Nonomuraea africana: one gene and its partner. The protein of the gene in region 1 interacts with the protein of each later gene in a pairwise test. Links are inferred from orthologs where the notes say so. Each region holds a gene or a part of one and is shown on either strand. Other genes may lie near its edges.

Region 1 (15,652 bases):
CCGCGAGAGCGCGGACGACGCCGACGGACACGGGGTCGACCGTTATCTGCTGCAGATCTGGCCCGCGGCGGAATCCGAACCGGTCGTGGTCAAGAGCACGAGCAGCATGCACCGTTACTGGTTGACCGTCGGATAGAGGGACTCAGACGAAGGAGAGCGAGATGAACGCGGAGACGGCGGACTTGCTCTTCGACGTGGTCAGACGCCTGGAGAAGAGCATCGTGGCCCGCGACTGCCCGGCGATCGTGGCCGTGGATGGCGCGCGCAAGCTGGTGCTCAGTGATTATGACTACCTGCGTGACCGGGGTACGGCTGTCGCCTTCGAGAATCGGGCTGCGGCCAGGGGTAAGGAGATCGAGGCGATCCGGTGGGTGCTTGCCGTACCGCAGGTGTGGTTCTTCGAGCCACCGAGCACGGTCAGCGTGCGGGCGGTGTCGAATCATCCGCTTCGTGAGGGTGAGCAGGAAGCGATCACCTGGATGAGTTTCGACCGGGAGGACGGCGTCGACTACGGGCGGGTGGCCTACGCGCGGCATCCCAGTGGGGAGCCGGTCTTCGAGGAGCCGGAGATCTTCGATGTGGGGATCAACCCCAGGCCGGAGGCGCCGGGGGACGCCCTGCTCCAGGCGTTCGTCCAGGATGAGACGGAGCCGACTCCCGGAGGAGGCGGCTCCTGACCCTTCCAACTTGCCTTTGAGAGAAGAAAAGGTGGAGACGGGTCAAGAACGCCGAGCTCGCCGCCGCTCTGCGACACGCGCTCTTGAATGACTGGACGCCGCGAATCGGATGACGGCTATCCCGTGACGCTGATCGAATGGCTGCCGGCGGCCTGGGCGAGCGTGATGATCCCCGCTCCGAGAAGGGCCGCCGCCCACATCCGGTCCACATTGAACCAGGCTCGGCGCAGGACGGTGATCCCGGCCACCTCGTAGACGATCACTGCGACGGTACCGGCCACCGCGAACATGGCCAGCGTGTGGAGGGCGGCCACGCCCAGCCCACCCGAGATCGCATGGCCCTTGTGCAGCCTGGTGAAGACCGGGATCAGCATCAGCCCGGCGCCGTGGGCGCTCGACATCAGGAACGACCAGGCAGCGAGCTGGGGCAGCGACAGCCGCATGCCCACCCAGCGGAAGTGCCGCCTGGACAGGAGCCGCCACAGCCCGAAGCCGACCAGCAGCATTCCCCCGGCGACCGACAGCACCGTGCCGGTGACCAGCGAGCCGGTGGCGCCGACGACGAGCGCGACCGACGCTACCGACGCGAGGTGCCCTGCGGCGATCACGGGGAGCGACTGCAGAAGTTGGTCCCTGCTGCGCTCCTGCAGGCCACGTGCCACGGCGAACAGCCAGCCCATCGCCGGGTTGAGGCCGTGGAAGGCGCCCAGCAGGATCACCGCCGCGATCGTCATGGATAGCAGTAGGAATCGGAGGAGGCGTCACCGCCCTGCAGTCGCACCTGGTGCGGGCGCAGGCCGCGGAAGTCGTCGCCGTGCGGGAAGAAGCGTTCGTCGAAGGTGAACGAACCGGCGTCGATCTTCGCCAGCCAGGCGCCCACTCCCTCGGGGTAGAACTGGTCGTCCCAGGAGCCGTAGAGGGAGTTGCTGACGTAGACGCGCTGCCCGTCGCGGCTGACCTCGACCATCTGCGGGCCACCGCGCAGGGGCAGCTCGGGAGCGGTGGGATGGGCCGCCTGCCGGACGATCCCGCCGATCTTCAGTGAGCCGGTCTCGACGGGTTTGAACGGGTCGGTGACGTCGTACTGCTTGATCTCGCCGGTGCCCCAGCAGGAGACGTACAGGGACTGGTCATCGAGCGACAGGTCGATGTCGGTGACCAGCGGGGGCACCGCCCCGAACGGCTTCAGCACCGGCGGCAGGTCGTCCGAAGAGGCGGGCTCGGCGGGGATGTCGATGACCTTGCGGGCCTGCCAGCGGCCGTCCTCGTGAAACCACGTCCACACCGAGGCCGACAAGTCTTCGACGCTGGTGACGACGCCGACGAAGCCGTACGTTCTGGTCGGGTCGTGGGCGGGGCGCAGCTCCAGTGTCATCTGGTACTGGTCGCCCAGATCGACCTCCTGCAGGTGACGGCGCCTGCGCAGGTCCCAGAAGTGCAGCCGGTGACCGTACTTCCTGCTGAGCAGCAGCTCGCCGACGACCCCGTCCTCGAACATCGACGGCGTGCCCCACTCCGAGCTGATGAGCACGTCGTGGTTGATGTGCCACCAGAAGTCGTAGGCGAGGTACTGGGGTCCCCGATCGACTTCCCAGCGGCCGAGCACCTCGAAGGACTGATGGTCCAGGATGGCGATGCCACCAGGCCCGTCCTGGCCGTTGGCCCCGCCAAGGGCGGAAAGGTAGATGCCTTCGGGGCCGCAGTGCACGGTGTGCGGGCGGGAGTACCCGGCCCGCTTGGCCAGCTCGCCGGGCTCGATGATCTTGACGATCTCGGGGCTGACCCTGTCCTTGGTGTCCAGGATGTAGATCCGCGAGGAGCGCAACCCGGGCACGACCAGGTAGCGGCGCTCGACATGGGGATGCGGCGCGTAGGGGCACAGCGCGCTGCTGCACGCGTTCCACCCGAAGTGGTGCAGCTCGTCACCGGTGAACGCCAGCTCCGTCCAGCCGACAACGGTGCCGTAGCGGGCAGAGTCCGGATCGGTGTCCAGTACGGCTATCGCATCCGGTCCGCCGGCAGAGCGGTCCAAGGCCGCGACGTAGGCGAGCAGCTCGGCCGGTGCGTCAGCGGCGTCCCGCGGAGATGGGTAGAAAGTCGGGTCAGGTTTCCAGAGAGTCATGACTCCAGCCTCCCTCCATCCCCAAGCCGCGCGGGTAAATTCCCCGTCTGGACGAAGGGGCTGCGCTGCGGTTCCGAGCAGGTGTGACGAATCTTGAAACACAGCGAGCGCCTGGAACGGCAGCCGAGCCGTACACCGATGGCAGCGCATCCTCGGATACCGGCGTGCGGCTTTTGTGAGATCATCTGTCATGCCGACGGCCGACCGTTTCGCGCAGTTCACCCCCGAGTGGGCAGCCCTCGTGTCCGTTGTCCGCGACGAGTGGGTGAGCATCGCTCTGGCAGCCGGCCCGGCGGACCGCCCCGCAGCCGAGCACGGGTGCGCTTGGCGTACGAGCGTGCCGGGTTGCCGGCTCCATGCACCGTCATCTGGCTGGACTCGCCGTTGCGCGGTGCGTACGCCATCGCGATGATCTGGCTGCTCGGAGGCCACTACCGGGAACCAGATCAGGGGGAGGACACGAGGAAACGGTTCGCCAGACGTACGCGCTCGTCCGTCTCGGTCTGGACGAGGGTGCGCCGCTCGACCGCCTGATCCAGGTTGCCCGATCGTTCGGCTGGTGGTGGTACCCGCTGGAGCACGCGCGTCATCCCTCACCGAACCGCCTACGTCGTCGTCACTCTCCTGGCCGCTGCCATGGCAGGCTTCTCGGCTGGCTCCCTCTTCTTCTCTTCCGCGCCAAGTGGGTCGTGCAGCCCCTGGCGGCCGACTCCGGCATTCCCCGCTCGTGGTGGTCCCTGGCTCGGTACGGCCAAGGCCGCGGGGGGCCGGCCTGTTGGTCGGCCTGTTCGCGCCGGTCATCGGTGTCATGGCCGGAACCGGCCTGACGCTGTACTTCGCCGGGGCCGTCGTCACCGTGGTGCGGGCGCGCTGGTACTCGCACATCCCGTTCCCGCTGCTGTAGGTGGCGCCGGTGATCGGTGCCCTGGTGCTAGGGTTCACCGCCTGAGCACCGTCTTGGCCCGATCCGATACAGCGATGACCTCACCCTTCTGGCCCAGCTGCTTCGGTGGCCGCAGCATCGATCAGTCGGTTACGAGGAGGACGGGGCGGAGTAGGGGGACGGGCAGCGCACACCACGCGCCAGCAGTTCATGGCCGTGCCCGATGGCATGTTGTTGAGTGCTCTCCTTGCCAGATCGTCAAGGCGGGAGCCGGGCATGCGGACTGGGGGCCAGTCCTGGCCGTCGGCGGCTCGCCGAGACCGACCTCAAGCCTGGCCCGACCGAGGACGACCATGTGGAGGGCTGCTCTCCCTGGTCCTGCCGCTCCGGCTCTCCTGTGCCGGAAGGCGGTGAGGATCAGTGAGGCTACAGATTCCACTCCCCGTCCAGGGTCTCGTAGACCTCATCCAGAGCCTCGGGTGTACGTGCCCGGACCATCAGGCAGGCACCTGCGTCCTGGCGCAGCAGCACATCCGGGCCGGCGAACCACACGATGGACGGCTCGTCGGCCGGGTAGGCGGGCATTGCCAGACGCTCGTAGGTCGCCTCAACAAGCGCTATGTCGTCAGGAGTGAGGTCGAGGAAGTTGAACAGTTCCTCCTCTGCGATGAGCGTCTCCGACAACACAATCTCCACGAAGGCCAGCGACAGCCTGTCCAGCCACGGAGCCCACAGCTCAGCACTCTTGTCGGCCATCGAGGCGCGGTAGACCGTCCGGGAGTCTTCCCGCTCCAGGGCGTCAAGCGGGATGCCCCACTCGGCGACGTGCTGGTTCTCCAGCCGGTAGACCAGAACCTGTCCGGTGTCGTCGATGTACAACTCCTCGGGAGTCAGCAGCCGGTCCTGGTTGCCGGTCAGATCTCCACGGCGACCGAGCAGCGCATATGCCTCGCGCAGGACGGTGGGCAACCGAAGACCAAGCCGTTGCTCAGCCGCATCAAGATCTGCGGCGTCGTACCCGTCTCTCTCGCCGAGAGGCGTGGACCAAGCGGCGGCGAAGCGGCGGATGAAGCCCCAGGAACCATCCCGGTTATCGATGGTGCCGGCCAGCTCGGTTCGGAGATCAAACATGAGGGGAAGCATAGAGGCGGACTTCTGTGGAGTCTGCCCCTGTTTGTGGGCATGGTGGCGCTGGCCAACCTGCTCAGCGCCTCCCTGACGGTTCCCGTGGGATTCGGGCTGGTCGCACCCGCCGGGGTCTATCTCGCCGGGTTGCTGTTCGCTCTGCGTGACCTCATCCACGAACAGTCCGGCCCGCTCCCGGTCCTGTACGCGCTGTTCGGCGGCATCATCCTGTCCGGGCTGCTCGGATCGGACCAGATCGCCGCCGCCAGCGCGGCCGCCTTCACGGCCGCGGAGCTGATCGACACCGCCGTCTACGCCTGCACCCGACGCCATGGCCCACTCGTGGCCGTCACTGTCTCCAACCTCGTCGCTCTCGCAGTGGACAGCACGCTCTTCCTGCTCATCGCGTTCGGCTCGCTGGCGATGGCACCTGGGCAGTTCGTCGGCAAGGTCTGGATGACCGTGCTCGCCGTATTCCTCCTCTGGACCTGCCGGAGGTGGACACGATGAAGATCTACCTCGGCACCCACCAGCCCAGCTGGCTCACCCGCATGCCCGGCGTCCCGCTTATGCTCTCCCACCGGCGCCTCGCCTCGATGCGCCGCCTCCCGATCGCCGTCACCCGCTGGGCGCTGGATTCCGGCGGCTTCACCGAACTGTCCCTTCACGGCGGCTGGACTACCGACCCTGTCGTGTACGGCATCGCGGTACGCCGCTATCAGCAGGAGATCGGCAACCTCGACTGGGCCGCACCCCAGGACTGGATGTGCGAACCGCACATGCTCCGCCGTACCGGCCGCACCGTCGGCGAGCACCAGCGCCTCACGGTTCAGAACTACCTGCGGCTCCGCGAGCAGGGCGTGCCGGTCATCCCGGTGCTGCAGGGCTGGCGTTTGGCCGACTACCTTCTCCGGACTAGATGCCCGTTCGCTGATCGACTCGAGCGGTCGACGGGATCGTTCCGCTGGCTGTGGTCGGTCCCGTCGCCCTATCCTGGTCGCCCCTCAGCGCTGGGTGGAGGGCTGGTTCGCGTCACGCCGGTAGGAGTAGTGGATGAGCCCCTTGTGGAACTTGCCCACCTTGTCGTACAGCGCGCGAGCCGGGGCGTCTTCCAACGTGTTCCAGTAGAGGCCTGGGAAGCCGTGCTCCTTGGCGTCCCGCGCCACCCACTCGATCACTGCCGTCGCGATACCCCGCCGCCGGACTTCCGCGTCCACGAACAAGTCCGCCAGATAGCATTTCCCGGCATACCAGACACTGGCGTGGAACAGGTAGTGCGCGATGCCGACCATTTTGCCGTCCAGCCAGGCGGCGATCCCGCGTATCTGCTCGTCGTCGAGCAGGCGTCGCCAGGTCCGTTCGTAGTCGTCGTCGCTGCGTTCGACCTCGAAGTATGTGTCTTTACCACGGGCCAGCACTTCCCAGCAGGCGCGGTCGGATCCGGTCAGGAAGTTGATCTCCATCATGGCGCCCATCCTGCCGTACGGTCGGGTCTGCGTTGGGCGCGTATCAGGAAGCCGGTCAGCGTCGCGTCGAACGTGGCGGCCGGCCCGAGCCGGGGCAGCCGGCGCTGGCGCCGGTGTTGGCAGATCCACGGTTCGGGCTTGCGCGCGGAGCTTCCGCATTTGCTGAAGCTTCTGGCGGGCGCCAGCGAGACTCACCTGGAGCCCTTCGACCTCGCCGAGCCAGCCGCGTTCGGTGGCTTCGCGTATCCGGTCGTGCAGATTCGTGATGATCTCTGCGAGCCGCATCGCTTGTGCTGGATCTGGCTGCAGCATCGGACATCTTCTCTGAACTTTGGGGCCGGTCCGTCCCAAAGCCTCTGATCGGCAGCTCTCTGAAACCGAATCGGTGATGCCAGAGGAATCACAGCGAGATGTTCCGGAGAGCGAGAGCCGATCCGCCTGCCGCCTCAGTACTGTGACTTCGCATGGCCGACACCGAGATCGAGATCACCGCAGACCTGGTCCGCGACCTGCTGCAGGAGCAACATCCAGACCTTGCAGGGCTGGCCATCCGCGAGGTGGCGGGCGGCTGGGGCAACCAAATGTGGCGCCTCGGGGACGAGTTGGCCGTGCGCATGCAGCGCATGGACCCTACCCCGGAGCTCCAGCTCAAGGAGCGGCGGTGGCTACCTGTGCTGGCTCCGCGCCTGCCGCTCCCGGTGCCGACCCCGGTGCGGTTCGGCGAACCGTCCGAGCGCTTCCCCAAGCACTGGACCGTGATGACGTGGGTTCCCGGCGAGCCGCTGGACCACGGCTCAATCAGCCGCGGCGCCCACGCGGCCGACACGCTGGCGGGCTTCCTCAGGGCGCTCCATGTGGAGGCGCCCGCCGAGGTCCCGGCCAGTTCGGACCTCGGCGCTCACCCCAAGAGGTGCACGGGCGGCTTCGAGCAGTTCTTGCAGGCCATTGACCCCGACGCCGTCGGCGATGTCCGCGCCGTCCGGGCCGTCTGGGCCGATGCCGTCGCGGCCCCCGGGTGGGAGGGCCCGCCGATGTGGCTGCACGGTGACCTCCATCCCGCGAATGTCGTCGTCTCGGACGGGACGCTCTCGGGCGTGATCGGTTTCGGTGCCTTGTTCGCCGGCGATCCGGCGTGGGACCTCGGCGCCGCGTGGGTGCTGCTCCCCGCGGGCGCGGCCGCACGGTTCTTCGACGCGTACGCGCACGCGGACGAGGCAACGATCAGGCGCGCCCGCGGGCTGGCCGCTATGAAGAGCCTCTTCCTGATGCTCATGGGGCAGAACGGAGATCGGGGCCTTCCCGGCGGGAAGCCGAACTGGGGACCTGCAGGCCGGGCGGCACTTGATCGTGTTCTGAAGGGCGTTTGATGCACGCTTCTTTGAACTTGTTCTCGATCTTGGTTGAGGGCCATGTGGCAGCCCACCTTCGCGGGTTCATCGATCACCACGCGTGGTGGGGATGCCAAGGTCCACGGCCGTATGCTGCCCGTGGCCTCGATCGAGCTGGATGAGCTTGTCTTGGGCGCCGGCCAGGCTGACGCGGAGCCCTTCTGCCTCGCCGAGCCAGCCTTCGCGGGCTTCGGCGATGCGGGCGATGAGGTTGTCGCGGATCTCCTCCAGCCGGCCGCGTTGTGCCGGGTCCGGCCGGAGGAGCGAATATCTGACACATGCGTGCTCATGAAGACAAGGAGTTGAGAATGCTCGGGCGCAGGTGCCGATGGACACCTTGCGCTTCTCGAAGTGAGCGAGGAAGGCGTCCCATTCTTCCTCGGTGGGGGTCCGGTACTCTTCGCTGGGCCGCGTGGCCCGCCGGCGGGCGATGAACGCTCTGTGTGCCTCGATCGACTCCGCCGGGTAGACAGCCTTGTAGCCCATCGTTGTTTCAATACTCTTATGACCGCAGATCACTTGGGCGATGTGCGGCGGCAGGCCGTTCATGATGGCGTCGGTAACGAAGATCCTCCTTCTGCCCGTACTCGCTGTGTGCGGTTGTGTTCGTGTGGCGATCGAGCAGGTGGCTCTTATCGGGATGTTCGCGCTGGGGGTCGTCGCTCGTGTTGCGTTTCCGGGCAGGTCATGTGACGCAGATCACTAGCTTGGGGTGCTCGTAGAGCAGGTTGTCGGTGGTGCCTGCGATCGTGTCCTGCATGGGCGAGTTGGTCGAGCGAGTGGATGAACTGGACCGCGTGCTGGGAGTCGTGGATCGCGCAGAGGCGGAGCGTCGGCGATGGATGCATCGGATCGCGACGACGATCTGTCGCGATCCGATGCGGCGGATCCTGGTGCTGCGCCGGGCGGAGCAGCTCACTCGCTTTCCCGGCCACTATGACGTGATGGTCGGGGGTGCCGTGGACGTGAGCGAGTCGTATGAGGACGCGGCAGCCCGCGAGCTGTCCGAGGAGCTGGGCGCTGGCGTCCCGGTGCGTTTCATGTTCAAGTTCCTGTGCCGGGATGGGGTCAGCCCTGTCTGGTTCCGGGTGCACGAGGCCGTGATCACTGAGCCATTGGTTCCAGATCCGTCCGAGATCGCTTGGCATGCCTGGCTCACAGAGCTCGAACTGCGGGAGGTCGTTGATCGATGGCCTTTCATTCCCGGTGGGCGAGAGGCGTTGCGCCGATATTTGGTATTCGGGAACGGGGGCCAGCCGTCGGCTGGCTGCCAGCCCGATCACTTCATCCAGGGTGGTGCCGAGCACCGGGTAGTGAGTGTGGCCGTGCGCGGCAATCAGCTCGTCCAGGTCGATGACGGTGGCCGTGCCGTTGATGGCGATGACCTCGACGCGGGGCGCCGACCGAGCCCAGATCGCTCAGCTCGACGTCCGCCGACATGATCGTCTGGGCGGTGTCCTCAGCTCGTGCAGGCGGACACCTGGACGCCTCCGCCTGCGGCCCTTTAGAAGCCTCGCCGCCCTGGCCTGAGCCGCCCGCCCGCGGCTTCTCGGCTCAGCCCTTGGCCGCGCCGTAGATCTCCCGGTGCCACAGGTCCTCGCAGACCCGCTCGATGCCCGAGGCGAGGTGGCGGCGGTAGGTGGTGAAGGGCAGGCCGAGCCGCTCGGCAGCGACCTCCTGCGTCGGGGCGCCGCGCAGGAATGTCATGGCCAGGGCCCGGTGCAGCTTGTCCGCGCGCGGGTCCCGGCGCACGGTGTCGACAGCCTGCTCCAGGATCCGGCGCAGGGCACTGGCGGGGTCGGGCTCGGAGTCGTCGGTGACGATCCGGCAGCGCGTGAGCGGACTGGCGGCCAGCTCGCCGGGCCGGGACAGGTGGCGCAGCGCCTTGCGTACGGCGTCGCCGAACTCGGCCTGGGACAGCACCGCCAGCGCGGGGCCGGGAATGGCCTGGACGTCCTGCGGGTCGCCGAGCAGTAGCCGGTTGAGCCGGTCGAGCCACGCCTGCGCGGGCGCCGCCCGCCAGTCGTGGGCGTACAGGGCGTACTCGGCGTCGCCGAGCCAGGCGTGCTCGCCGACGTCGTGCATGTCGTAGTGTCGCAGGTAGTCCCGCATGGGGTCGTCGCTCCGCATGGCCATGAACGACCAGGCCATACGGTCCGCGCGCAGGCAGTAGCCGATGGACCGCCACTGGACAAGGTCCATGACCGGCGACATGCCGCGATATTCGGGGCGCACCCATGTCCTGCCGACGGCCAGGTGCTCTCCGGGCCGCAACGGGGCGAGCGCGCGGGCATTCGCCCAGGCCGTGGCGACGATCGGGTCGAGCGCTGCCTCCTCCTCGGACGGCTCGTACAGCCGTAGCCAGGAGCAGAGGCCCACCAACTCGCCGGTCTCGGCCCGGCGGTAGAGGCGAAACGCCTCAGGTTGGCGAGCGGTCCAGTAGGCGACGGCAGTTGCCGACGCCTCGTTCTCCACCTCGGCCGCCATCCGCACCAGAGCCTCGGTCTCCCCAGGGCGGAAGGCGTCCTCGTACGCCTCGCCGTCTCCGCGCCAGCTGTTGAACTCCGATGTCGAGCCGACGGCGCGGTGCAGGTAGAACAGCGAGCCGACGGCCCCGAGTACGAAGGCGTCGGGCACGGCGCGCGTCTGGGCGGCGAGATAGTTGCTGATGCGCTCGTGCATCGCGGCGTATCCCTGGGGATCGCGCCAACGCAGGTCGGCCTCGAGCACCTCGCGGACGACGTCGTGCGGGAACAGCCCGCGCGGGCTGGACTCCACGAACGGCAGCCGCCGCAGCCAGGTGAACAGGGACGAGGCGTCCTCCGGCAGGATCTCGCGCAGCAGGTCCTCGGTGGTCATGTAGGCGTGCGCGCAGACCTCCAGCGCGTGCCGGTGCGTGGGGCTGGGCACCTCGCCGACGAGCTGGTAGAGCAGGGTGGCGACGACGTCCTGCGAGGGACTCCAGCGCGCGCTCGCCCGACTGTCCTTGGTCGCCACAGCCGCCCCTAGGGACAGGGCGAGGGGATGGCCACCGGCGAAGGCCAGCAGCGGCCCGCGTAGCTCGTCCGCCACGCCACGCGCCTCCAGCAATGCGGCGGCGTCCGCCGGGGCGAGGTCGCGCAGCGGCAACACCCGCAGCGCCTCGGACCAGCCGGGGTCGGCGGTCCACATCACGTCCGGGGGGACGCGCCCGGCCACCACGACCAGCGCGCCGAGCGGCAGGCCTGGCAGGAACCGCTCGCGCAGCCAGCCCTCCAGACCCTGGACGCGCTCGAAGGTGTCGATGACGAGCACCGCGCGCTCGCCGGCGAGCACCGGCGCCGCCTCGGCCTCGAAGGCCGCCGGGGTCGGGTCCAGCGTGCGCCCGTCCAGCGTCGTCACCTGGCGTCCGAGGGCCGCCGCCTGTTGAGCAAAGCGGCGCAGTAGCGCGGTCTTGCCGACGCCGCCGGGGCCGTGCACGTACAGGACGCTGCGGGAGCCGCGCAGGGCGTCGGTGAAGACTCCGAGTTCTTCCTCCCGGCCCACGAACGACCGCTCCCGCACCGCTTCCAAGCGCTGCTCCAACACCCCGAGCTCCTGCTCACTCCCCGAACGCATGGGAGTAACAGTAGTCACCCGCGTATGAGGGGGCAGGCGCCCTGGAGTGTGTATTTATACGCATTTGGCGCGGCGGAGCCGGCCCTCGGAAGGTCTCATGGGCTGCGCTCCGGCCATCCCGAACGGCGCCCCGCCGCCATTCGGGATGAACGGTTCCGCAGCTCGTGGTCCCCCATAGCACCGCCGCGTGGTGGACGACATGACCATCGCGTGCGGGACTCCGGCGAAGGCGGCCGGTGTGGCGGTTGAGCACCGAATGGGCAGAGAAATGACCTGGGTCCTGGACATTTCGTTGAGGAACCATCTTGGCCTGCGGTTTCGATCTGTGGACCCGAGCCGCATTCCATATGTCAAGTAGATCGACAGGACCGAGGGGATGTTCCATGGGCGGTATCGACGGTATGGATCTGGGCACGTTCGGCATCTACACCTTCGACTTCGAGCATCAGCCGGCCGCGCAGATGCGCGAGTCAATCCAGGAACTGGAGAAACAGGGTTGGCGGGCGTTCTGGATGCCCGAACTCCTCGGACGTGAGGCGCTCACCCACGCCGGCTTTCTGCTCTCCTGCACCGAACGCCTGCACATCGTGAACGCCATCGCGCAGATCTGGTCCCGCGAGGCCAGGTGGACGCACGGCGCCGCCCTCCTGCTGGCCGACGCCTACCCCGACCGGCACGTGCTCGGGCTGGGGTTCGGCGGGCAACGACGGCCGGGGACCAAGCCGCTGGCGGCCATGAGCGCGTACCTGGACGAGATGGACGCCCTCGAGATGCTCAACCCCGCGCCGAAGGCCCCGGTGCGCCGTATCCTGGCCGCGTACGGGCCGAAGATGCTCGAACTGGCCCGCGACCGCACCGCCAGCGCCCACACGTACCACGTCACCGTGGCGCACACCGCGCAGGCGCGGCAGATCCTCGGCCCCGACGCGTTCCTGGCCGTTGAGCACGCGGTGCTGTTCGAGACCGACCCTGCCGCGGCCCGCGCCATCGCCCGCCAGCACCTGGCCCCCTACCTGAACAGCCCGTACAACAGGACGAAGTTCCGCCGCCTGGGCTACGCGCAAGAGGAGATCGACGGGGGTGGCAGCGACCGGCTTATCGACGATGTCGTGTTCTGGGGAGACCTCGACACCATCGCCGGCAGACTCCGCGGCCACGTCACGGCCGGCGCCGACCACGTCGCCGTACAGGTGATCGGGATCGAACCGGGCCAGACGGCGATGCCCTACTGGCGCGAGCTCGCCGACGCGCTCTCCCCAGCGCACGTCAATGCCTGAGGGAGCCGGAGAACCGCCGTTGGCTTGGTGGCGTCCAGCGCATGTGACACAACGCGGCCGCGGGACGGTCGCGCGGCAGGAGCCGGAGGACGTGATCACGTTGTCGCATTCCGCGGACGCCGTCTTCGACGCGATGCTCGAAGGGTGGGCACGGCAACAGCGCGGCACCGGACGTTTCCAGCCGTCCACGATCGACTTTCGTGAGCAGGTCGTGCGCCGGTTCGCCAGGTTCACCGGCGCGTATCCCTTGGGAGTTGGTCACCCATCCACGTCGATCGGTGGATCTCCTATCTGACCGCCGGGGCGCGCCGGGCAGTCGACCGTACGCGGCTATCAGGCCGCGTTGCGGTTGTTCTGCCACTATGTCGCCGCGCCGCACAGCGGGTGGGTGATGGAAGGCGAATCGCGCTTCGGCAGCACCCCGGCGCAGGTCTGCGAGGACTGGACCGCCGGGTGTCCGGGCCGGCCGTCGTCAGCACTCCGGTGATGGGCTCGCCGTACGTGGCCCACTCGCGCAGGTGAGGGAACAGGGCGATGGCCCGGTCCCAGACGTGCTCCTCGTACAGCGACCGCATGGCCCAATCCCTCCGGGAGACCACCAGCGTCAGAGACCACGTCCCGTTGTCGCTGGGCAGCGACAGCGTCGAGACGCTGTCGTGGTGGTCGAGCAGCCAGGCCGGCTGGGCGGGCAGGGTTCCGTCCGAGCTGCGGAAGAACCGCGAGTAGTAGTCGAACCCCGCGTCAGTCCGTACCGCGGGCCGCTTGACCCGGCGCAGGTCGCTCAGCATGACACTCACCGGCGAATCGCCCCCGCCCGCGTCCGCCACGAGCCCGGCCTGCAACGTCTCCCCGGTTTCGGTCACCACCGCGCTTACATGGGGAACACCGGCCGCACGCGCGTGCCCGGGCAGCAGCGCGGAGACGCCTACGCCGTCAGCGCGTCCATGGTCGGCCCGCACAACTGATACGACGAGGGGGAGGTCCAGGAGGACGTCATACGGGCCGAGGACGTCGGCGCCCTCCTGCGGCTGGCGAACGCGGCGGAGGGCGAGACATCTGCGGCCCGCGCCGATTTCTGGTTGAAACGCCGGCCGGAGGCCTTCCGGATATACCGGCGGACTGAGACCGGCGAGCCGGTGGCTTTCTACGCGTGGCTTCGTCCGCAGAAACCCGATGAGGCCGAATGCGCGGTTGATCCCATCGTGGCCGCGGCGTAGGCGCACGCACGCACCACCGCGCCGCTGCGCGCCGGAGAGCATCTGGCCGTTGGCCGGTCGTGGATCCTGCCCGGTTATCGCGGCAATTCGCCGGTCATGGACCTGCTGCAGTGGCGGGTGATCGCCAACTGCCTGCGGTCGGAGCGGATGGCGTGGTCGTATCTCGCGATTCGCCGGCCCAGCCAGGACAGAGTGGAGTGCTTCCGGCAGCACGACATTCCCGAGCTCCGGCGCGGGGGACAAGCCGTACACCTTGTTCGTCCACGACTGGCGGGCGGTGCCCCCGCAGGCCTGGCTGGAGCACCTCAACCGATCGCCGGAACCCGACCCGTTCGGCCCCGCGGCCGCCACGGCGGAGAGGCTGGCGGTGCTGTCGTAGGAGGAGTTCGCCGAGGCGGTCCGCAAGGCGCTGCGCCACCTGTCGCGCCCTGACGCGCCGGCCGGCTCACCCTTGACGCGCAGCAGGCTGGTCGTGGAGCACGCCGAGCGGGATCCCGCCCAGGCGCTGCGCGATCTGCTGGAACAGGCCATCGAGTCGCTGCGCGAGGATGCGCGCTCGGTCAAGTTCCACCGTGCCCTCGCCGCCACCTTCCTGCACGGGGCTCCGACCCAGGAGCTGGCCGCCGAACGCCTCGGCCTGCCCTTCACCACCTACCGGCGCCACCTGGTCCCCGGCATCGAGCGCGTTTGCGCCCACCTGTGGCACCGCGAGCTGTACGGCACCGGGGTGGCGCACTCGCACGCGGGATAGAGGTTCAGCTCACGCCATCGCTGCCTGGTGGTGAGCAGCGGTTGGATCATGCGCTTGTCCTTGCTCGCGTACATGTCGTAGCCGACCGACTCCTTGTAGGTGTTGATGTAGATGGCGTCGGCCTGGCCGCGTGCCTGACTCGATCAGCAGCACCCGGCAGGACGGATCGGCGCTGAGCCCGGTTGGCCAGCACGCATCCGGCCGATCCGGCTCCCACGATCACCTAGTCGTAGGCATCGCTCTGTTGAGCGGGCTCCGCGGACGGAGGGGAAGACACCCTGCGTGTCCTTTCGTTGTCTTGTGCGGACATGGGCTACTGCGTGGCTCGCCAGATGGTGTGGGTGTCGAAGACGGTCTCGAACCGCTGCGCGATCCCGTCCAGGAGGTGCCAGACATGGACGAACCTGGCCGCTCCTTCCTTGCCGGTCGTGCGATTCACGCCGCGGTACTCGCCCTGGGCGAAGAGCTTGTCGCCCACGGGGGTGAGCTCGAACAGGGTGATCGTGAAGTCGGACCAGTCGACGGCGATCGGCGCCATCGCCTTTTCGAGGACCTCCTGGGGGCCGTGGTAGGTGCCGCCGGTCGCGCCGCCGGCCGCCACCGTCCACGTGACGTCCGGCGCCAGGCGCTCCATGAACCCCTGCATGTCGCCCGTGGCCAGCGCCGAGTAGATCTCGGTGACGGTCCGGCGGTTGATCCGCTCGGTCGGGGTGAGGGTCTTCGTCTCGGTTTCCATCGTGTGCAGCTCCTCAGTCGTCTGGTGTGCTGCCGATAGCCGACTACGAAGGACTGCTCATTTCCCAGACCGTCCGGCCGCCGATTTCCGCCCACCCGCGATGCCGGAGCGGCGCGTTCAGCCTTGTCACGTGGCGGCTGTGCTCCAGTCGCGGTCAGGGGATCAGCAAGGTCTTGCCGAGGGTCCGCCGCGCGCCGATCGCGGCATGTGCGTCAGCGGCGCGTTCCAGCGGAAACGTCTGTCCGATGGCCGGTCGCAGACGCCCGGCCGCGCCGTCGGCCAGTGCCATGCACGGACATCTCGTGCATGGCGGCCGGTGAGGGGAAGGCCGCCGCCATCGGCACCAGGCCGACGCCCCGTTCGGCCGCCTCCTCCTCGGGGATCCCGGTCATCGTGCCGCTGCCGGCTATCGT
Region 2 (5,244 bases), 510 kb from region 1 along the record:
ATCTCTCCTTATCCGTCCTTGTGGCATCTTCATGGGCGGCAAAAGAGCCATGACCCGAGCCGTGAAGCACCGGCGGTTACCCTGTTCAGCAGTGTCGTTGACAGGGGGGCAGGACGTCATGGACGCAGGGGATCGCCCGGGTCGGCTGGCCGTCGGCGTGCTCGGCGCAGGCAGGGTGGGATCGGTGCTCGGCGCCGCGCTCGCCCAGGCGGGCCACCGGGTCGTGGCCGCGAGCGGAGTCTCCGACACCTCGCAGCGCTGGGCCGCGGAGCGCCTCGGCGTGCGGACGCGCAGCCCCGAGGAGGTCGTCGGCGCGGCCGAGCTGATCCTGCTCACCGTCTCCGACGACGCGCTGCCCGGCCTGGTCACCGGGCTCGCCGCCACGGGCGCCGACCTCCGTGGCAAGCTGCTCGTCCACACCAGCGGCGCGTACGGCCTGGCCGTCCTCGACCCCGCCGCCGAGAAGGGCGCCCTGCCGCTCGCCCTCCACCCGGTGATGACGTTCACCGGCAGGGACGACGACCTCAACCGCATCACCGGCATCTCCTTCGGCGTCACCTCGCCCGAGCCGCTGCGGCCCATCGCCGAGGCGCTGGTCATCGAAATGGGCGGCGAGCCCGTCTGGATCGCCGACGCCGATCGGGCGCTCTACCACGCCGCTCTGGCGGGTGCGGCCAACCACATGGTGACCCTGATCGCCGAGTCCTCGGAGCTGCTGGAGCGCATCGGCGTCGAGCATCCGGGCCGGATGCTGGGCCCGCTGCTCGGGGCCGCGCTCGACAACGTGCTCAGGCTGGGCATCTCGGGGCTGACCGGCCCCGTCGTCCGCGGCGACGCGGCCACCGTGCGCAGGCACGTCGACGCGCTCATCCTGGCCGCGCCCGAGGCGGCCGACGCATACGTGGCACTCGCTAGGCTCACGGCGGACCGGGCGCTCGCCGCCGGGTTGCTCAAACCCGAGGCGGCCGAGCGACTGCTCGACGCGCTCGGTGGGAACATTTGGACCTGATCGGGCCGGGACGTTCCGCCTGGACCTGATCAGTCTAGGAGGTCACCGATGGAACCGATCGTCGCGCACGACCGCGCGGAACTGGACAAAGCCCGCTCCTCGGGGAGCGTGGCGCTCGTCCCGACCATGGGCGCCCTGCACGAGGGGCACCGCTCGCTCATGCGCCTGGCCCGCACTCTCGGCGACCAGGTCGTCGTCAGCATCTTCGTCAACCCCCTGCAGTTCGGCCCAGGCGAGGACTACGCCCGCTACCCCCGCACGCTCTCCACCGACCTCGACGTCTGCGCGGCCGAGGGGGTGGACGTGGTCTTCGCCCCCTCGGCCGACGACATGTACCGCCCCGACCGCCAGGTGGGCGTCTCGGCGGGGGAGATGGGCACGATCGTCGAAGGAGCCGTCCGCCCAGGACACTTCGACGGCATGCTGACCGTGGTGCTCAAGCTGTTCAACCTGGTCCGGCCCGACGTCGCGGTGTTCGGCCAGAAGGACGCTCAGCAGCTGGCGCTGATCAGGCGGATGGTCGTCGACCTCGACCTGCCCATCGAGATCGTGGGCGCGCCCACCGTGCGCGAGTCCGACGGCCTGGCGCTGTCCAGCCGCAACCGGTACCTGACGCCCGACGACCGCCACGCCGCGCTCGCCCTGTCGCGGGCCCTGCGCGCGGGAGCGGCCGAGTCCGCGCCGGCGGCGGTCAGGGCCGCCGCCCTCGACGTGCTGGCCTCGTCGGCGCTCGAGGTCGACTACCTCGTGCTGGTCGATCCCGCCACGTTCGCCGAGGTGCCCGACTCCTACCGGGGCGAGGCCGTGCTCGCGGTGGCGGCCAGGGTCGGGTCCACCCGGCTGATCGACAACGTCCTCGTCACGTTCTAGGGCGGGGGCGGGAAGACGGCACGGGTTCGCGGGCGTTATCGTCATGTTGACGAAAGCCTGTGAGGAGGCCCCCATGAGTGCACCGGCGATCCCCCTGAAGCTCACCCCCGCCCCCGGATGGACGGTCGAGGCCGATGTGGTCGTGGTGGGCTCGGGCGTCGCGGGCCTGACCGTGGCCCTGCGCTACGCCGAGCTCGAACCGGAGTCGAAGGTGCTGGTCGTGACCAAGGACGTGCTGTCGTCCGGCTCGACCAGGTGGGCGCAGGGCGGGATCGCGGCCGTTCTCGACCCGGCCGACTCGCCCGCCGACCACCTCGAGGACACGCTGGTCGCGGGGGTGGGGCTGTGCGACGTGCGGGCCGTACGGACTCTGGTGACCGAGGGGCCGGGCGCGCTCAGGAACCTGATCGCCCGGGGCGCCAGGTTCGACACCGACGAGCGGGGTGAGCTCCAGCTGACCCGCGAGGGCGGCCACCACCGCGACCGCATCGTGCACGCGGGCGGCGACGCGACGGGCGCGGAGGTGCAGCGGGCGCTCATCGAGGCCGTGATCGCGCACGGCGGGATCGAGGTGGTCGAGCACGCGCTGGTGCTCGACCTGCTCAAGGACGCCGAGGGCAGGGCGCGAGGGGTGACGCTCCACGTGATGGGCGAGGGCGCGCGCGACGGCGTCGGCGCGGTGCGGGCCAGGGCGGTGGTGCTGGCCACGGGCGGCATGGGCCAGGTCTACGCCGCCACCACCAATCCGGTCGTCTCCACGGGTGACGGCGTGGCCCTCGCGCTGAGGGCGGGAGCGGTGGTCCGCGACCTGGAGTTCGTCCAGTTCCACCCCACCGTGCTCTGGCTGGGCGAGGAGTCGACGGGCCAGCAGCCGCTGATCTCCGAGGCCGTGCGCGGCGAGGGCGCCTACCTGGTCGACGCCGAGGGCAACAGGTTCACCGACGAGCTGGCCCCGCGCGACGTGGTCGCCAAGGCGATCATGCGTCAGCCCGGCCAGGTCTACCTCGACGGCCGCCACTTCGGGCTGGAGAAGTGGAAATCGCGCTTCCCGACCATCTACGCGATCTGCCAGGACCACGGCATCGACCCGGCCTTCGACCTGGTGCCCGTCATGCCCGCCGCCCACTACGCCAGCGGCGGGGTCCGCACCGACCTGCGCGGGCGCACCTCCATCGAGGGCCTGTACGCCTGCGGCGAGGTCGCCTGCACCGGTGTCCACGGCGCGAACAGGCTGGCCTCCAACTCGCTGCTCGAAGGGCTGGTCTTCGCCGAGCGCATCGCCGCCGACCTCCACGAGGTACGGCACGCGCCGGGCGAGCCCGTCGAGGACGACCTGCTCCCCGGCCTGATCGACCCCCGGGCGAGGAGCAGGATCCAGGCCCACATGAGCAGGGGCGCGGGTGTGCTCCGCAGCAGGGCGTCGGTCGCCGAGGCCGCCGCGGCGCTGCGGGACGCCAGGTGGACCCCCGTCGCGGTCCAGCCGTGCGTGGAGTCGTGGGAGACCACGAACCTCCTCACCGTGGCCACGGTGCTGGTCGCCGCCGCCCACGCGCGGCTGGAGACCAGAGGGTCGCACTGGCGGGAGGACTTCCCCGACCGCGACGACGAGAACTGGCTCGGACACCTCGACATCACGCTCACCAGGGAGGGGCTGCACATGACCTACACGCCGCACGAGGAGGCCGAGGGACTCGACCCCGCGGTGATCGAGGAGGTCGTCACGCGCGCGCTCGCCGAGGACCTCCAGGAGGCGGGCGACGTCACCTCCCGCGCCACCATCCCCGAGGAGCAGCGGGCGGTCGCCGACGTGGTCGCCAGGGCCGACGGCGTGGTCGCGGGCCTGCCCGCCGCCGAGGCCGTCTTCCGCAGGCTCGGCGTGACCGAGATCGACCCGCGGGCCAAGGACGGCGAGCGCGTGCGGCGCGGCGACGTGCTGATGACCGTCTCCGGGTCGGCCAGGAGCCTGCTCACCGCCGAGCGCACCGCGCTGAACCTGCTCACCCACCTGTCCGGCATCGCGACGCTGACCGCCCGCTGGGTCGAGGCCGTCGAAGGCACGGGGACCAAGGTGCGCGACAGCCGGAAGACGCTGCCCGGACTACGGGCGCTGGAGAAGTACGCGGTCAGGGCGGGCGGCGGGGTCAACCACCGCATGTCGCTGTCGGACGCCGCGCTCATCAAGGACAACCACGTCGTCGCCGCTGGAGGTGTCGCCGAGGCTTTCCGTAAGGTGAGAGACATGTATCCAGGACTGCCGATCGAGGTCGAGGTGGACAGGATCGACCAGATCGAGCCCGTACTGGCCGAGGGAGCTGAGGAGATCCTGCTCGACAACTTCACCGTCGAGGAGCTGGCGCAGGCCGTACGACTGGTCGGCGGGAGGGCGCGACTCGAATCCAGCGGAGGATTGACCTTGGAATCGGCCCGTGATGTAGCCGACACTGGCGTGGACTACGTTGCTGTGGGAGCGCTGACGCACTCTGCTCCCGCGCTGGACATCGCATTGGACCTCCGGGGGATTTGATGCTGCTCGCGATCGACGTCGGCAACACGCACACGGTTCTCGGCCTCTTCGAGGGCGAGGAGGTCATCGAGCACTGGCGGATCGCCACCGATGCCCGCCGTACCGCCGACGAGATCGCGGTCGTCCTGCAGGGGCTGCTGGCCCAGTCGCCCCTGCTGAAGGGCGCGGACGTGAGCGGCATCGCGATCTGCTCGACCGTCCCCTCGGTGCTCAACGAGATGCGCGAGATGTGCCGCCGCTACTACGGCGACGTCACCGCGGTCATCGTCGAGCCCGGCATCCGCACCGGTGTGCCGGTCAGGATGGACAATCCCAAGGAGGTCGGCAGCGACCGCATCGTCAACTCGCTGGCCGCCATCGACCAGTACGGCGGGCCCTGCATCATCGTCGACTTCGGCACGGCGACCTCCTTCGACGCCGTGTCGGCCAAGGGTGAGTACGTCGGCGCGGTCACGGCCCCCGGCATCGAGATCTCCGTCGACGCGCTGGCCGCGGCGGGCGCCCAGCTGCACAAGGTCGAGCTGATCAGGCCTCGCTCGGTCATCGCGAAGAACACCGTCGAGGCGCTGCAGGCGGGCATCATCTACGGCTTCGCCGGCCAGGTCGACGGCATCGTCGAGCGCATGGCGGCCGAGCTGGCCGAGGACCCCGACGACGTCACCGTGGTGGCGACCGGCGGCCACGCCTCCCTCGTGGTGAGCGAGTCGCGCTCGATCGACGTGCACGAGCCGTGGCTCACGCTGATCGGGCTCAGGCTCATCTACCACCGCAACACGACATGACAAAGGGCCCCTCTTCCGAGGGGCCCTTCCTTACGGCCGATCACACCTCTTCGGCGTCG

Evidence for each region.
Region 2: the proteins of H4W81_RS31670 (region 1) and panC interact in binary tests that used the Escherichia coli proteins (3 or more experiments, as listed by UniProt). The link is inferred for Nonomuraea africana from one-to-one orthologs.

What each region holds. Positions count from the first base shown.
Region 1 is NZ_JADBEF010000001.1:6,676,773-6,692,424, reverse strand. What follows is about bases 7,548-10,261. They hold H4W81_RS31670 (NUDIX hydrolase), read left to right. Parts: upstream 7,548-8,419; coding sequence 8,420-9,103; downstream 9,104-10,261. Other genes in these bases: H4W81_RS31665 (ATP-binding protein), read right to left, coding at 9,216-10,261; H4W81_RS31675 (hypothetical protein), read right to left, coding at 7,707-8,210; H4W81_RS31680 (aminoglycoside phosphotransferase family protein), read left to right, coding at 7,548-7,640. In the rest of the region: H4W81_RS31720 (hypothetical protein), read left to right, coding at 1-136; H4W81_RS31715 (hypothetical protein), read left to right, coding at 162-677; H4W81_RS31710 (hypothetical protein), read right to left, coding at 794-1,411; H4W81_RS31705 (selenium-binding protein SBP56-related protein), read right to left, coding at 1,408-2,799; H4W81_RS48875 (DoxX family protein), read left to right, coding at 3,575-3,703; H4W81_RS31695 (hypothetical protein), read right to left, coding at 4,109-4,813; H4W81_RS31690 (VUT family protein), read left to right, coding at 4,865-5,317; H4W81_RS47810 (GNAT family N-acetyltransferase), read right to left, coding at 5,812-6,585; more of H4W81_RS31680, read left to right, coding at 6,738-7,547; more of H4W81_RS31665, read right to left, coding at 10,262-11,258; H4W81_RS31660 (TIGR03620 family F420-dependent LLM class oxidoreductase), read left to right, coding at 11,642-12,535; H4W81_RS31655 (hypothetical protein), read left to right, coding at 12,627-12,830; H4W81_RS31650 (hypothetical protein), read left to right, coding at 13,109-13,261; H4W81_RS48870 (hypothetical protein), read left to right, coding at 14,006-14,131; H4W81_RS31645 (hypothetical protein), read left to right, coding at 14,204-14,503; H4W81_RS31640 (nuclear transport factor 2 family protein), read right to left, coding at 14,817-15,239; and 2 more genes.
Region 2 is NZ_JADBEF010000001.1:7,190,491-7,195,734, reverse strand. Bases 1-2,968 are described here. They hold panC (pantoate--beta-alanine ligase), read left to right. Parts: upstream 1-1,057; coding sequence 1,058-1,879; downstream 1,880-2,968. Other genes in these bases: H4W81_RS34175 (L-aspartate oxidase), read left to right, coding at 1,953-2,968; H4W81_RS34185 (Rossmann-like and DUF2520 domain-containing protein), read left to right, coding at 119-1,009. Also shown: more of H4W81_RS34175, read left to right, coding at 2,969-4,403; H4W81_RS34170 (type III pantothenate kinase), read left to right, coding at 4,403-5,185; H4W81_RS34165 (hypothetical protein), read right to left, coding at 5,226-5,244. UniProt on the Escherichia coli protein: Catalyzes the condensation of pantoate with beta-alanine in an ATP-dependent reaction via a pantoyl-adenylate intermediate.